Regions from separate parts of the Methylosinus sp. KRF6 genome, predicted to be linked through region 1. Evidence: riboswitches for the same ligand, from Rfam matches in the RefSeq annotation. Region 1 holds a riboswitch; the other holds the start of a gene.
What was found. A riboswitch is a leader RNA that binds a small molecule or an ion and turns the genes downstream of it on or off. The one in region 1 is predicted to bind cobalamin.

Region 1 (7,719 bases):
CGTCCCACCACCATGTCGCGGCTATGCCCGGGTCGAAGCGTGGGTAGCGCTCCGGGCGGCCGAACACATCCCAATGGGCGATCCAATGCGTCGGCTTGTAATAATGCGGAATCCAATAATAGCCCGCGATCAGCACACGATCGAGAGCGCGGCAGATTGCGACGAGCTCGGCGCGCGAGTTTGCGAGCAGCGCCTTTTCGATGAGGGCGTCGACGACCGGATCGGCGACGCCGATCACATTGCGTTCGCCTTTGGTTCCCGCCGCTCGGGAGCCGAACATGACGCGCAGTTCCTCGCCCGGCGAATAGCCCATGCGCGGGCGCTCCATGATGATGTCGTAGTCGAAATCGTCGAGCCGCGCCTTGTATTGCGCGGAGTCGACGATCCGGATGCGCGCATTGACGCCGATAAGCTTCAGATTTTTGACGAAGGGCTGGGTGAGACGTTCGAAGAAGCTCGAATTATAGAGAAATTCGACTTCGATCGGTTTGCCGCTCGGCAGGCGCGTCACGCCGTCCCTGCGCGTGCACCCGGCCTCGGTCAGCAGATCGATGGCCTTGCGAAGCAGATTGCGGTCTTGACCAGATCCATCGGAGACGGGCGGCTGGAAGGGCGCATCGAAGACTTCTTTCGGCAGCTGATCGAGAAAGGGCTCCAGCAGCACGAGCTCAGCGGGCGTCGGCGGACCTACCGCCTCGAGGTCCGAATTCTCGAAATAGGAGCTCGTCCGCTTGTAGGAATCATACATAAGGTTGTGATTGGTCCACTCGAAGTCGAAAGCGTAGCCGAGCGCCTTGCGCACGCGCGGATCGGAAAAAACCGGCCGGCGAATGTTCAAAAACCAGCCTTGAGAGTTGGAATTGTTGTAGTCTGGGATTTCCTCGCGCTTGACGCGCCCCTCGCGAAAGGCGGGGAAGTCGTAGCCTGTCGCCCAAATCGCGGAAGTGAACTCCTCGTGCGCGGTGAAGGAGCCGGCTTTGAACGCCTCGAAGGCGACGTTGCGATCAGCGTAATAGTCGAAGCGGATCACGTCGAAATTGGCTTGGCCGACATTGACCGGCAAGTCTTTCGCCCAATAGTCCGGCACGCGCTCGAAGGATATGAAACGGCCCGGGTTGAAGGGCCCGACCTTATAGGCCGAAGAGCCGAGAGGCGGCTCCATCGTCGTCTCGTTGAACTGGTGTTTCGTATAAAATGCTTTGGAGAAAATCGGCTGACTGGCGACCACGATCGGCAGGTCGCGCGTGCGACTCGGCGCGAGCTTCACGACGAGAATGTCGTCTGCGATCGCCGTCGCGCTCACGAGGTCGCGCAGCGATTGCGAGATCGACGGATGGCCCTCATTTTTCAAAATATCGAGAGAGAAGGCGACGTCATGGGCAGTGAGCGGCGAGCCGTCGTGAAAGCGCGCTTCTCTGCGTAGCATAAAAGTGTAGGTGAGCTTGTCGGCAGAAATGCGGACCTGCTTGGCGACGAGGCCGTAGAGCGCGTCGCGCTCGTCGAGGCTGCCTGCCATCAGCGTGTCATAGATGAGCCCGACGCCCGCCGCCGGATTGCCGCGCAAAATATAGGGGTTGAGCGAATCGTAGCTGCTCGTCTCGGGCGGCGGCGGCTCCATCACCAGCGTTCCGCCCTTGGGCGCCTTGGGGTTCACATAGGCGAAATGCGGAAAATCCGCGGGCTCGGCGAGCTCGCCGAAAATGGAGAGCCCATGGCTCTCGGTCTCGCCAGCGGCAGCTTCGGCGAGGGCGGGGCGCAGGGCCCATTCCGGCAGGGCCAGCCCCGCGAGGCTCGAGATGGCGGCGAGCGCCCGGCGGCGCGTCACGGGAAGAAAATTGCGTGTTTCAGCCAAGGTGATCTCGCTTTCGGGGCGTCAGGGCTGGCGTGAGCGCGGCGGCTCACGCGAATCCCGCGATTATGTCGGATTTTCGGGATGAAGCCATATGAGATTGCAGTCGCTTCCCATATGACGCGCGAGCCGGGGCCGCGGTTCCGCCTTCCGCGGGAGGGCGCCGGATACGCGAGGAAAACGCCGCTTTTCAGGCAGCGGGACCGCGGGCGGGCTTCTCCCGCGCGATTTGCGGAAGCTAAATGTTGTGTCCGCTGGCCAAGGCGCCGTATTCGATGGCCCCTTTCGTATCGCGTCGGGAGCGCAGCCGAGATGACCAGAGAGCCCCGCCCGTTCCGCCATCAGGCCTTCGTCGACGGCGCCTTCGTCGGCGCCGACAATGGCGCGACCTTCGCCGTTCGCGATCCGGCCACGGGCGCGGTATTGGCCGAGGTCCCGGACCTGGGCGCGGCCGAGACGCGCCGCGCGATCGAGGCGGCCGAGCGCGCTTTGCCCGGCTGGCGCGGCAAGCTCGCCAAGGAGCGCGCGCAAATATTGCGGCGCCTGCATGATCTGCTGCTCGCCGATCAGGAGCGCCTCGCGCAGATCATCACCGCGGAGCAGGGCAAGCCGATCGCCGAGGCGCGCGGCGAGATCGCCTATGCCGCGGCCTATTTCGACTGGTTTGCGGAGGAGGGCCGCCGCGTCTATGGCGACGTAATTCCGCAGCAGGCGCGCGAGAAGCGCATTCTCGTGTTCAAGCAGGCGATCGGCGTCACCGCCGCGATCACGCCCTGGAATTTCCCTTCCGCCATGATCGCGCGCAAGGCCGGCGCGGCGCTCGCCGCCGGCTGCACCATGGTGGTGAAGCCTGCCGAGCTGACGCCGCTCTCGGCCATAGCGCTCGCAGAGGTCGCGCAGCGCGCCGGCGTGCCGGACGGCGTGCTCAATGTGGTGACGACCAATGACCCCGCCAGCGTCGGCGTGGAGCTGACCTCCAATCCGACCGTGCGCAAGATCAGCTTCACCGGCTCGACCGAAGTGGGGAAAATTCTTCTGCGTCAGGCGGCGGAGAATGTGCAGAAATGCTCGATGGAGCTGGGCGGCAACGCGCCTTTCATCGTCTTCGCCGACGCCGATGTCGATCTCGCCGTGAAGGGCGCGCTCGCGACCAAATATCGCAACAGCGGCCAGACCTGCGTCTGCGCCAATCGCTTCCTCGTGCATAGGGATGTCGCCGAGGCTTTCGGCGCCAAGCTCGCCGAGGCGGCCTCGAAGCTGAAGGTCGGGCGCGGCGTCGAGCCCGGCGTCGTCATCGGTCCGCTGATCGAGGAGGCGGCGGTCGAGAAGGTCGAGCGTCTCGTCGCCGACGCCCGCGCGCGCGGCGCGAAAGTGCTGACCGGCGGCGGTCGCCATGAGCTCGGCGGCAATTTCTATGCGCCGACCGTGCTCTTCGATACGCGGCCGGACATGCAGATCTTCGCGGAGGAGATCTTCGGCCCCGTCGCCGCGATCACCACTTTCGAGGATGAAGCGGAGGCGATCCGCCTCGCCAATTCGACGCATTATGGCCTCGCCGCTTATTTCTACAGCCGCGACATAGCGCGCGTGTTCCGCGTCGCAGAGCAGCTCGAGTTCGGCATGGTCGGCGTCAATGAGTCGCTCATGTCGAGCGAGGCGGCGCCTTTCGGCGGCGTGAAGCAGTCGGGCATGGGACGCGAGGGCTCCAAATACGGCATAGAGAGCTATCTCGAGATCAAATATGTCTGTCTCGGCAATATGTGAGGCGCTCAGCCCGCGCGATTCGGCGTGCCCAGCACGTGCACGTCGGGCGCGATCATCACATTGTCGAAACGCTGCGTGAACATCGGCGCCGCGAAGAAGGCGACGGCGCGCAGCGTTTCCTCGCCCGTGTTGACGAGATCATGCCGTAGCGGCGTAGGAATGACGAAGACGTCGCCTGGCCGCACATGATGGGTGACGCCGCCCTCGGCGCGCAATTCGCCGGAGCCGCCGAGAATATATTGCGTCTCCTCGGTGGCGTCGGTGTGCCAGCCGAGCCGTCCGCCGGGCTCGATCTCATAGACGATGGTCGAGGACTGCGTCGCTCCATGCTCGCCGCAGGAGGCGAAGGCGCCCGCCCAGCGCACGCTCGGATCGTCCACGCCGCCGACTTGCGCGCGCGGGAGGTCATTGGTGGCGACGAGGTGAATGGCGCTCATTTGTTTTCTCCGAAATTCTAATCGAATTTTCCGTGGGGCGAGACCCGAGGGCGATGCCCACCGTCGTCCAAACGCGCCGCGCGCGGCTTCGTTCCGCACATGCGCGCGGGCGCTTGACACGGCGGCGCGGCGCGGCTCTATTGAAAGGGATGGTTCCCTCTCGAGGGATCAAAAGGGAATGCGGTGAGCGCCGGCGACGGGGCGAAGCCGCGGCTGCCCCCGCAACTGTGAGCGGTGAGCCGAGGATCAAACGAGCCACTGGAGCCATGCGCTCCGGGAAGGCGATCCGAAGGCGCTGACCCGCGAGCCAGGAGACCTGCCATCAGTCGTGGTCACGCGCGATAGCGTCGGGCGGGGTGCACCGAGGCGGCCGAGACCCTTTTCGCTTTGCGCGAGAGGGCCGCGACCTTTCGCAGTGACGGCCCACGTCTGCTGCGAGTCGTTCAGCAATGTCTTCCCTGTCCCATCGGGCCGCCCTCGCGGGCGCCGCTTCTCGTTTTGCGCTTTTTTCCGCCGTGCTTCTCCTTCCCGCTCGCGCCGCGGGACAGGAGGCGCTTCCTGCCGTCGAAATCGGCGCGGCGACCATCGTCTCCGCCGATCGCGTCGAAGAGCGCGTCGACAAATCCTCCTCCGCCGTCACCGTGATCCCTTCCGCGCAGATCGAGAAGCGCGGCGCGAGCGGCCTCACCGAGGCGCTGCGCGGCGCGCCGGGCCTCGATCTCTATGAGACCGGCGGCCCCGGCGCGCAGACCTCCGTCTTTCTGCGTGGCGCGACGCCCGGCCAGACGCTGGTCCTCGTCGATGGCGTGCGCATCGGCGATTCGTCCTCCACTGATGGCTCCGTCGATCTCGGCGGCCTCGTCGCCACGGACATAGAGCGCATAGAGGTGCTGCGCGGCCCGCAATCGGCGCTCTATGGCTCCGACGCCATGGGCGGCGTCATTCACATCGTCACGCGCAAAGGCGAGGGGCGGCCGCGCGCGTCTCTCTCCCTGGAAGGCGGCTCCTATGGAACCGCGCATTTGCGCGCGCGCGTCTCGGGAAGCGAGGATCGCTTGTGGTATGCATTCGCGATCGATGCGCTGACGATCGACGGCCATCCGCGCTATGGCTATCGCATTGCGCGGCCGCTGACGATCGGCGACGGCAAGACGCCTCTGCCGCCTCTGCCGCCCAATGACCCGACCAGAAAAGGCGGCGCCAGCGCGCGCCTCGGCTATCGCGTGAACGAGGATATCGCGGTCGAAGCCGCATTCTTCGGCTATGACAGCGCCATCCGCTTCGACAATCCCTATTCCTTCTCGGCGATCGACGTCTACGATCCACAGAACCATCAACATGCGACATTTGCGCAAGGGTATGCGCGCATCGACGCCGACATGTTCGACAAGGCCTTGCACAATCGCTTCACTTTGTTCGGCAATGTGACGAACCGCGACGTCTGGCAGGCGCGCTCCTGCTATGATGCGAGCTACGACGCCTATAATTGCCTGCGCGGCTATCGTGGAACGCGGCGCGGCTTCGAATATCAGGGCGATCTTTCGCTCGGCGGCTTTGGTCTTCTGACCTTCGGCGCGCGCAATGAGACGGAGTCCGTCCACACGTCGCAGGACCCCGTTCCGCCGACCACATTCACGCCGATCGACGCTGCGCAGACGACGCATTCGGGCTTCGCGCAGCATAAGCTCACCTTGCTCGAGCGCGTCGATCTCTCCTATGGCGGACGTATCGACGCTGTCGATCAGAACCGCACATTCGCGACATGGCGCGCGACCGCCGCCTATCGCCTTGAGGAGACGGGGACCAAATTGCGCGGCAGCGCCGGCACCGGCGCGCGCGTCGCCTCGCTCTATCAGCGCTTCAGCCAATATGGCGATCCTGCTCTCGCGCCGGAGACGAGCGTCGGATATGACGTCGGCGTCGATCAATCTTTGTTCGGCGAGCGTCTCTACGCATCGCTGTCGCTGTTCGAAAATCGCTTTCGCGATCTCATCGAGTTCGGTCGCGCGCCGAGCTGCGCGGCGACGCAGGCTTTCGGCTGCTACTACAATGTTGGCCGCGCGCGCACGAAAGGCGTCGAATTTTCCGGCGAGGCGATCGTCGTTCCCGGCGAATGGCGTTTGCGCGCGAGCTACACGCATCTCGCTGCGGAAAATCTTACGACGCATCGCAGCCTGTTCCGCCGGCCGCGCGACAAGGCGACAGGCTCCGTCATCTACACGGGAATCGCAGGGCTGGAGCTCGAGGCGCGCCTCGCCTTCGTCGGGCCGAACCCCGACTATGACTATATTTTCTCGCAGCGTGTGACGCTCGCGCCTTACGCAAAGCTCGATCTCTTCGCCGATTACAAGATCGACGAGCGCATGTCGGTGTTCGCGCGGATCGAGAACGTCAATGACGCGCGCTATGAGGAAGTCTTCAATTATGGAACGGCGGGACGCTCCATCTATGGCGGCGTGAAATTCAGCTGGTGACGCGGTTTCAGGGAGAATAAACCAATGACGAATGCGACGCCGCAACGGCGCCTGGAGCCGGATGGAACGCCGGTCGATGTCTTCGCTCTGCCGACCGACGCGCAGAGCCTCGAAGCGCTCTTGCGCGATCTCTTCGAAAATCATTGGCGCGAGATCGTGTTCGGGCCGATCATTCAAGGCGCGGCCTTCGAAATTCATGTCGATCATGCGCCGACGCATATTGGTCTTCTCGACGGCTATCTCACCATCGCTTTCGGGCAGACGCATTTTCACGTCTGCATCGGCGAGACGAAGGGACCGCGCAGGCGGCCGACGTCGCCAGAGCTCGCGCGGCACAGGCGCACGGCGCGCGCGGAGCTACAGCGGCGCTTCTCGGGGACATGCGTTCCAATGTCCTGGAGCCTGCAATTGTTCAATGGCGCGGATGAGCAGCAGCTCGCCGTGCTCTTGCCCAATCCGTTTCTGCATCCAGAGACGGAGAAAATCCTGCGTGAGCCCGATTGGTCGCGGCTCTCATTGTGGGATGCGCTGCGGGCGCGCTGGCTCGGGCTGGTCGAGCCAGATCCGCTCGATCGGCGGGCGCATTGATCTTCGGCATTGATCTTCGGCAGAGCAGGGCGTCCGGCCCGCTCATAAATAAGGAGCATCGCATGACAAGGCTTTCACTTCCCATCATCGAAGAGCGCAATCTGCTCTGGAGCGGCGCGCTCATTCTCGTCGGCGCCTTCTTCTCGCTGGCTTTCGCTTGTGCGGCGCCGCTCGCGGGTTTCGCCGCCATTGCGGCGCTGACGAGCGCGCGGCGCCACGCGCTGGCGCTGACGGCGGCGGTCTGGCTCGCCAATCAGCTCGTCGGCTTCACCATGCTGCATTATCCATTGGACGTCGAGACGCTCGCCTGGGGCGGCGCGCTCGGAATCATCGCGCTCGTCTGCTGCGAGACGGCGCGTTTCGCCGCGCGCATGTCTATCGGCGCCGGCGCGCCTTTCGCCGCGCTCGCAGCGAGCTTTCTCGTCTATGAGGGGGCGCTCTTCGCCATCACCCGCGCCATCGGCGGCGATGTCTCGCATTATGCGCTCGCCAGCGTCGCGCGTATCTTCGCCATCAACGCCTGCGCCTTCTTCGGCCTCTGGGCCTTTGGCCTCGTCTGCGCGGCCATTGGCGCGGGGCGGCGGCAGGTCGCGTCGCTGCGCGTTTG
Region 2 (7,719 bases), on a different contig from region 1:
GCGTTCGGCGACATCGAGAATCGTTTCCGCCACCAGCTCGGCGCGGCGTGGATCGAGAGTCGCGGCGCTCGCATATTCGTCGAGCAGGCTCTCTATCTCCTCCGCCTCGGCGACGAGTCCAGCTTCGACGAGCGGCGGAGTCATATGGCCGATCGTCACCGCGCCGGCGCGGCGCTTGGCTTGCGCCGCCTCGCCCGGATCATTGACGATGAAAGGATAGACGAGCGGCGTGGCGCCGAGCAAAACCTGTGGCGCGCAAGACGGGCCGAGCATCGCCGATTTGCCGGGCAGCCATTCCAGCGTGCCATGTGTGCCGAGATGAATCAGCGCGTCTATGCGTCGACTGTGGCGGAGCCACAGATAGAAAGCGACATAGGCGTGGCGCGGCGCGAGCTCGGCGTCGTGATAGGTCTCGCGACGTTCGGCTCTGCTTCCGCGATCCGGCTGCAATGCGACGACGAGCTTGCCGGTCTCTATGCAGGAAAAGCGAAAGGCGCCTTTCGCGAGCGCCGGATCTTCTTCTGGCGCGCCCCAGGCGGCGAGGACTTGCCGCGTGAAGTCGTCCGGCAGCGTGGCGAAGAGGCGATGATATTCGGCGAGCGGCAGCTCGGCGCAATGCGCAGCGTCCTCGAGCGCGCGCATGACGAGATCGGGAGCTGTCGTCTCTCCGCCGTCATGATCGAGAGATCCGATTTCGTAACCGGCGTCGCGCAGCAGATCGCAAATGGCGATCACGCTTTGCGGCGTGTCGAGGCCGATCGCATAGCCGCCGCGTCCCCGTCGGGCCGGATAATCGGAGAGCACCAGCGCGAGATTTTTCTCGCTATGCCCGAGGCGGCGCAGGCGCGCCCAATTTTGGGCGAGCGCCGCGACGTGATCTATGCGCGACGGCTCGGGCGAATGGCGGATTTCCGCGAATTCGCTCGCTGCGCGTTCGCGCGTTTGCGCCTTGAACGAGACGGCGCCGGCGAAGATGCGGCCGTCCACCTCGGGCAGCACGACATTCATCGCGAGATCGGCGCCATTGGCGCCGCGCTTGGAGTTCTCCCAGGCTTCGCGCGTCGAAGTGGCGAGCGCGATTTGGAGAACAGGCGCGTCGGCGCGATCGAGCACCGAGCCGCCTTCCGTGCGCGCGGAGAAGGCGGTGGCGTTGAGAATCACATCGGGACGGAATTCTGCGATCGTCTGCGCGAGCAGCGTCTCGCAGGCGGCGTCCTTGAGGCTGGCGACGAAATAGGCTTCGACGCAGAAGCCGCGGTCATGCAGCGTATCGGCGAGCGCGACGATCGGTGCGAAATCGCCGGCGAGCCAGGCGGAGCGATAGAAGGTGACGAGCGCGCGCGGAGCCGACGCCGCCTGTGCGCCGCTCGATTGGCCGGAGGCTCCCTCATCCTGAGGAGCCCGCGCAGCGGGCGTCTCGATGGACGGGAGAGCCGTCCTCTTCGTGCTTCGAGACGGCGGCTGCGCCGCCTCCTCAGCATGAGGGGGAGGGTTGGCGCCGAGGGCGGTGCGGCAGGCTTGTTCGCAGCGGCCGGCGAGCGGCGCGGGCGCGCTCTCGCTCCAGGGCGTGGGCGTTCCTGCGAGAGTCGCGGCGTAGCCGAGGAAGGAACGTAGATTGTCCGGGCCGCCGTCGCGGAAGAAGGACCAGATGCGCGTGAGCGCGTCGGAAGAAAGCGTGGAGGCGCGCTCCAGTCTTTCATCGCTGTGCATGTCGCCCGGAACGATCGCCAGCGCGAAGCCGCGCATTTTCGCTGCGGTCGCGAGCTCGTCGACGCCATAGGCCCAATAATCCTTGCCGCCGAGCAGGCGGACGACCACGAGCCGCGCATGACGCGCGACCTTGTCGATATAGAGATCGACCGAATAGGGGTGCTTCAGCCTGGCGAGCGAGGCGCAGCGCAAGGAGGGAAGCGCGGCGTTCTGCTCATGCAGCTCGGCGAGGAGGGAAAGCTCGGCGTCGGAGAAGGAGAGGAAGACGATCTTCGCGGGCGTCTGCCCGAGGTCGACCGCCGCCTCATTATCGTCGAGGCCATGGAGATCGCGCGCGAGCAGATGCATGGCGCGTCCTCAGCTCGTCAGCATGGCCGTCACGCCCGCGCGATCGAGACCCTTTTCGCCGATGACGACGAGGCGGCTCGCGCGATTCTCATCGGCGCGCCAGGGGCGGTCGAACTGATGACGAAAGCGCGCGCCGACGCCCTGCACCAATAGGCGCATCGGCTTGCCGGCGATCTCGACGAAGCCTTTCATGCGCAAAACATCATGCGCCTCGGCGACGCGAGCCAAGCGCTCGATCAGCTCGGCCGGGTCGCGCGCGGCGGCGATCTCGACGATGAAGCTCTCGAAATCGTCGTGATCGTGGTCCTCTTCCGTATCATGATGAGAGGGGCGATTGGCGAGATCGTCCTCCGCCGCCGCGCCGAGACCGAGCAGAATGGCGGGGTCGAGCCTGCCCTCGCTGGCGCGCAGCAGCTTTACCGCGCGTGGCGCAGTGGCGCGGATTTGCTCCGTGACTTGCGCTTCCTCTTCCGCACTCAGCAAATCGGTCTTGTTGAGCACGATGAGATCGGCGCAGAGCAGTTGATCCTCGAAAACTTCTTCCAGCGGATTGTCGTGGTCGATCGCGAGGGTTTCGGCGCGCTCTTTCGCGATGGCGTCGAGATCGTCGGCGAAGCGGCCTGCCGCCACCGCCGGGCCGTCCACCACGGCGATGACGCCGTCAACGGTGAGATGCGGGCGGATCGTCGGCCATTCGAAGGCTTTGACCAGAGGCTTGGGCAGAGCGAGGCCGGAGGTCTCGATGATGATGTGCTCCGGCCGGTTCGGATGCGCGAGCAGCGCCTCGATCGCCGGCGCGAAATCGTCGGCCACCGTGCAGCAGAGGCACCCATTGGCCAGTTCGACGATGTTTTCCTCCGGGCAATTCTCCACGCCGCAGGCGCGAAGAATATCGCCGTCGACGCCGACATCGCCGAACTCGTTGATGACGAGTGCGAGGCGGCGGCCACGCGCCGTCTCGAGGATGTGGCGAATCAGCGTCGTCTTGCCGGCGCCGAGAAATCCGGTGACGATGGTCGCGGGGATTTTGGCGAATGTGCTCACGCCGCGGCCTCCGCGCTGGTCTTTGTCGAGAGATGCCGCCAGACGAAGCCGACCGCCGCGCCGACCAGAATCCAGGTGATCGCGTGAATGGCGAGAGAAGCGGCGGCGAAACGCGCGGCCAGTTCGGCTGGCGCGGTGCTCTCGGGCGCGGGCGGCTGCGGCGCGCCGATGAGATGCGGCGCGAGAATCAGCGCGACACCCAGTGCTTTGATGAGCGGACGCTCGACGCGCAGCACGGCGAAAAGGCCGGCGCCGGTCGCGGCCGCGGTGCCGATCCACCAGAATTGGCGCGCGGCGAGATCGCCGGCGGCGCTGCCCGGCAGTTCCGGCGCGAGGCCGAGACTGGTGGCGAGGCCGGTGGAGGCGAAGGCGCAGGCGCCCCAGAGCGCGGCGCGCTTGGGTTCGATCGTCTCGCCGGAGAGCAGCATCAGCGCGAGCAGCACGAAAGCGTAGCCGACCGCGGTGACGCTCGTCGCGACGCTGGTCACGGCGGTGCGCTGGAGGCCCGGCGCGGGCTCCCAAGCGGACTCGGCGGCGTGCTCGTGCTGATGCGCCTCGCCTCCCGCATGGGCCTGCTCGGCCGCGGTCTCATAGACCTCGGCGGCGAGGATCAGCGGAGTCGTGGTGACATTCTGCAGGGCCGCGACCGCGAGCCCCGCGAGAAGGCCGGCCAATAGGCCGACCGCGAGGAGTCGCTGGATCACCGCTGCGTCAGTGGCAGGGGAAGCCGAGCGAATGGCGCGAATCATGCGCTGCGTTATGCGCGACGCTCGCATAGGAGAAGCCGGCGAGATAGACGAGGCCGGCGCCGAGCGTGAAGACGACCAGCGCGGCGCGCAGGATCTCGAGGCGGCTGGCGGAGAGAATCGCGGCGGCGGAAAGGGTCTTCGTGGTCATGTTCTGCTCCTCGCCGCCCCACCGGCGGCATTCGTGGTTTCGCTGGACGGCAGGTCTCCTGGCTCACGGGTCGCTGCGCTCGCCGCCTTCCCGGGCTTTCACCCAGTGGCCTCACGGGCTCGCGCTCGCCGCTCACAGTTGCGGGGGCAGCCGCGGATCGGGGCGAGCCCCTACCGCATTCCCTCTTCGCCTCCTTGCGGAGGACCGTCGCGAACAGTCATATGACGGAGAGAAGGAGCCGTCAAACGGCTAGGAGGCGCTGATCATGTCGGAAGTCGCGGAAGAAGACGCCGCCCGCCGCCATCGCGAGAAGATGGAGAAGCGTAAGGCCGTGCAGGACGCCGAGGTCGCCGGCAAGAGCATCGCCGAGAAGGGCCTGCTGATGGTCCATACCGGCCCCGGCAAGGGCAAATCGACCGCGGCCTTCGGCCTCGCTCTGCGGGCCATGGGGCATGGTTTCCGCGTGGGCGTCGTGCAATTCGGCAAGGGCGCCTGGGACACCGGCGAGCGGCGAATCCTCGAGAAGCTCGGCGCAGAGGAGGAGCTGCTCTGCTGGCGCACGCTCGGCGAGGGCTTCACCTGGGAGACGCAGGACCGCGTCCGCGACGAGGCTGCGGCCCGCCGCGCCTGGGACGCCGCGAAGGAGATGATGGCCGATGCGTCGATAAGACTGCTGGTGCTCGACGAATTGTCGATCGCGCTGCGCTATGAGCATCTGCCGCTGGCGGAGGTGGTCGAGGCGCTAACGGCCCGGCGCGGCGATCTGCATGTCGTCGTCACCGGCCGAAACGCCAAGCCCGAACTGATCGCCATCGCCGATCTCGTTACCGAGATGACGCTGGTGAAGCATCATTTCCAGGCCGGGGTGAAGGCGCAGAAGGGCGTCGAGTTCTGAGAGCGGCGTCCCGGCCGGCCGAGGCCTCGCCGGGAGCCGATCGACGAGCCGCGATCAGCAGACCCAGTGACGGCGGCCGTTCCACCAGCGCCAGCAGGCGTTGGGGGCGACGCGCGGCCCCGCGTAATAGCGTGGTCCCGCATAATAGGACCGTCCATAATACCCCCCGCCATAACCGCCGCCCCATCCGGCGTGGCGCCCGGCGTGATGGCCGTGATGGCCGTGATGATGATGGCGGCCGTGATGATGATGGTGGCGGTGGTGGTGGTGGTGGCCGTGATGGTGATGGCCGTGATGATGGTGGCCGCGGGCGGAGGCCGCGCCGGGCAGCATCAGCGCGCCGATCAGAGCCGCTGCATAAACCATATGTCGAATCATGCCGTTCTTTCCTTGCTTTGATCGAGGAGGCTCTCGGCGCCGCCTCGGCTGGGAAAGAACGTCGCGCGCAAAGGGATTGTTCCGGCGCGCGCATGGTAAACGCCGCCTTGCCGGACCACATGGTCAAGGGAGGGTTAAGATCAGCCGAGGATCGCGTCGAGGATGAGCTTGCCGTTGAGCGCGATAATGGCCAGCGCGATGACGGCCGCGACGGCGGTGGTCGCCCGCGGCGCCGTGAGTTCGCCCATGAATTTGCGCGAGGCGGTGAACCAGACCAGGGGCCCGACGGCGAAAGGCAGAGTGAAGCTCAGCACCACCTGGCTCAGCACCAGCAGATGGGCGGTCGCCTCTTCCCCGGCGATCAGCGTGACGGCGACGGCCGGGACGATGGCGATGAGCCGCGTGATCAGGCGCCGCAGCGCCGGCCTCATGCGCAGCTCGAGGAAGCCCTCCATCACGATCTGCCCGGCGAGTGTCGCCGTCACCGTGGAGTTGAGGCCGCAGGCGATGAGCGCGATGGCGAAGAGCTTGGCGGCGATCGGCGCGCCGAGCAGCGGGGCGATCAGCGTATAGGCCTGGCCGAGCTCGGCGACCTCGGTATGGCCGGAGGCGTGGAACACCGACGCCGCAAGCACCAGAATCGAGCCATTGATGACGAGCGCGAAGAGCAGCGCCAGCGAGCTGTCGAAAATGGCGAAGTCGATCGCCTCGCGGCGGTCGGCCGGGCCGGAGCCGACGTCGCGCGTCTGCACGATATAAGAGTGCAGGAAGAGATTGTGCGGCATCACGGTCGCGCCGAGAATGCCGAGGCCGATATAGAGCATCTCGGGATTTTCGATCAGCGCCCGGGTGGGGACCAGGCCGGCGGCGACCGCGCCGAGATCGGGCCGCGCCAGCAGCAGCTGGCCGCCGAAGGCGAGCGCGATGATCCCCAGCATGGCGACGACGAAAAGCTCGATCTTGCGAAAGCCGAGGCGCTCGAAGGCGAGCACGAGGAAAGTATCGAGCAGAGTGACGACGACGCCGAAAGCGAGCGGCAGGCCAAACAGCAATTGCAGGCCGATCGCCGTGCCGATGACCTCGGCGAGATCGGTCGCCAATATGCCCGCCTCGGCCAGGAGCCAGAGCCCCATCGAGGCCGTGCGCGGAAAACGGCGGCGGCAGGCGCTGGCGAGATCGAGCCCTGTGGCGAGGCCGAGCCGCGCCGTCAGCGATTGCAGCACGATCGCCATCAGGCTGGACAGGACGGCGACGAAGAGCAGAGCCGTGCCGAATTTGGAGCCGCCGGCGAGGGCGGTCGCCCAATTGCCGGGGTCCATATAGCCGGTGGCGACGAGATAGCCCGGGCCGAGGAAGATGAAGAGGCGGCGAAAGCCGACGGTCTCGCGCGGGACGCGCACCGAACCGCGCATATCGCCGCGCGCCGAAACGAGCGTGGCGGAAAAATCGGGCGAGACGGCGTGCATCGGGCGACCTTCGGCTTCGCTCGCCTTCCTCCGAGGCGGACCTTCCTCGAACGATATAGGCCCCTCCCGCCGCGAGCGCCAGCGATCGGCGCCGGCGGCCGCGCAGGCGCAATGTGGACTGGGTCGTTTCTATGTCGCAATGCGTAGCCGGATGCGTCGTGGAGGCGTCCGGCATGTGGCGAAACGCGAAAACTTGTGACCTTGTTGCAACAGTCGTCGAGATAGTTTTCCGCAGAGCGCGCAAAGCGCCACATGCCCCTTTTCAGCCATAAACGCTGCGCTAATCTCGGCCGGTCACAAGGTCATCGAGGACATGGGGACGCCTCCCGCGCCGGCTCGTCGCGCGGGAGAACGCTCTTCTCGTTTTTGAACGACTGTCGTCGAATTTTCGACAGTGACGCATGGCGGTGGTGGTGCGCGGCGTTTTTTTCGAACGCCAGCGGCGTTGAGAAAGTCAGATCCTCGATGATCGTGTTTCTCCAGGCGATTGCGTCGACGGTAGGGCCGCGCGGGCGTCTCGGGACGCTCTATCTCGCGCTCGGCTGCGCGACGGTCGGGGCTGTTTCCGCGGAGCGGGCCCTCGCCTTCGACGGGAAGGAGCCGCGCTCGCTCGCCGCCGCCACACAGCCGCTCACCATCTTCAAGGATCCGCGAGCGGCTCTGCGCGCCGGTCTCGAGAGCTATCATGCCGGCAACGCCAAAAAGTCGGTGGAGGCGCTGCGCTACGCCGCCGATGGCGGGGAATCGCTCGCTCAGTGGAAGCTCGGCCGCATGTATGCGGATGGGGACGGCGTCACCCGCGACGACGCCAAGGCCTACGCCTATTTCTCCAAGCTCGTCGATCATTTCGCCGATGACGAGCCGAGCCCGCGCGAGCGGTTGATGGCGGCCGGCGCCTTTGTGGCCGTCGGCGTCTATTATCTCGAGGGCATCGCCGCCGCGAAGATCGAGCCGGACGCCGGCCGCGCCTTCGATCTCTTC

Region 2: another riboswitch for cobalamin. It lies ahead of KP010_RS03465 (CbtB-domain containing protein); the one in region 1 lies ahead of KP010_RS20790 (TonB-dependent siderophore receptor).

The regions. Positions count from the first base shown of each region.
Region 1 is NZ_JAHLJF010000005.1:9,040-16,758, reverse strand. It holds gene KP010_RS20805 (extracellular solute-binding protein) at 1-1,852, opposite strand, end outside; gene KP010_RS20800 (NAD-dependent succinate-semialdehyde dehydrogenase) at 2,162-3,613, shown strand; gene KP010_RS20795 (cupin domain-containing protein) at 3,619-4,050, opposite strand; cobalamin riboswitch at 4,184-4,389, shown strand; gene KP010_RS20790 (TonB-dependent siderophore receptor) at 4,500-6,524, shown strand; gene KP010_RS20785 (hypothetical protein) at 6,549-7,112, shown strand; gene KP010_RS20780 (hypothetical protein) at 7,175-7,719, shown strand, end outside.
Region 2 is NZ_JAHLJF010000001.1:724,092-731,810, reverse strand. It holds gene cobN (cobaltochelatase subunit CobN) at 1-2,058, opposite strand, end outside; gene cobW (cobalamin biosynthesis protein CobW) at 2,068-3,102, opposite strand; gene KP010_RS03470 (CbtA family protein) at 3,099-3,806, opposite strand; gene KP010_RS03465 (CbtB-domain containing protein) at 3,814-3,999, opposite strand; cobalamin riboswitch at 4,030-4,223, opposite strand; gene cobO (cob(I)yrinic acid a,c-diamide adenosyltransferase) at 4,265-4,894, shown strand; gene KP010_RS03455 (hypothetical protein) at 4,949-5,272, opposite strand; gene KP010_RS03450 (Nramp family divalent metal transporter) at 5,413-6,738, opposite strand; gene KP010_RS03445 (tetratricopeptide repeat protein) at 7,204-7,719, shown strand, end outside.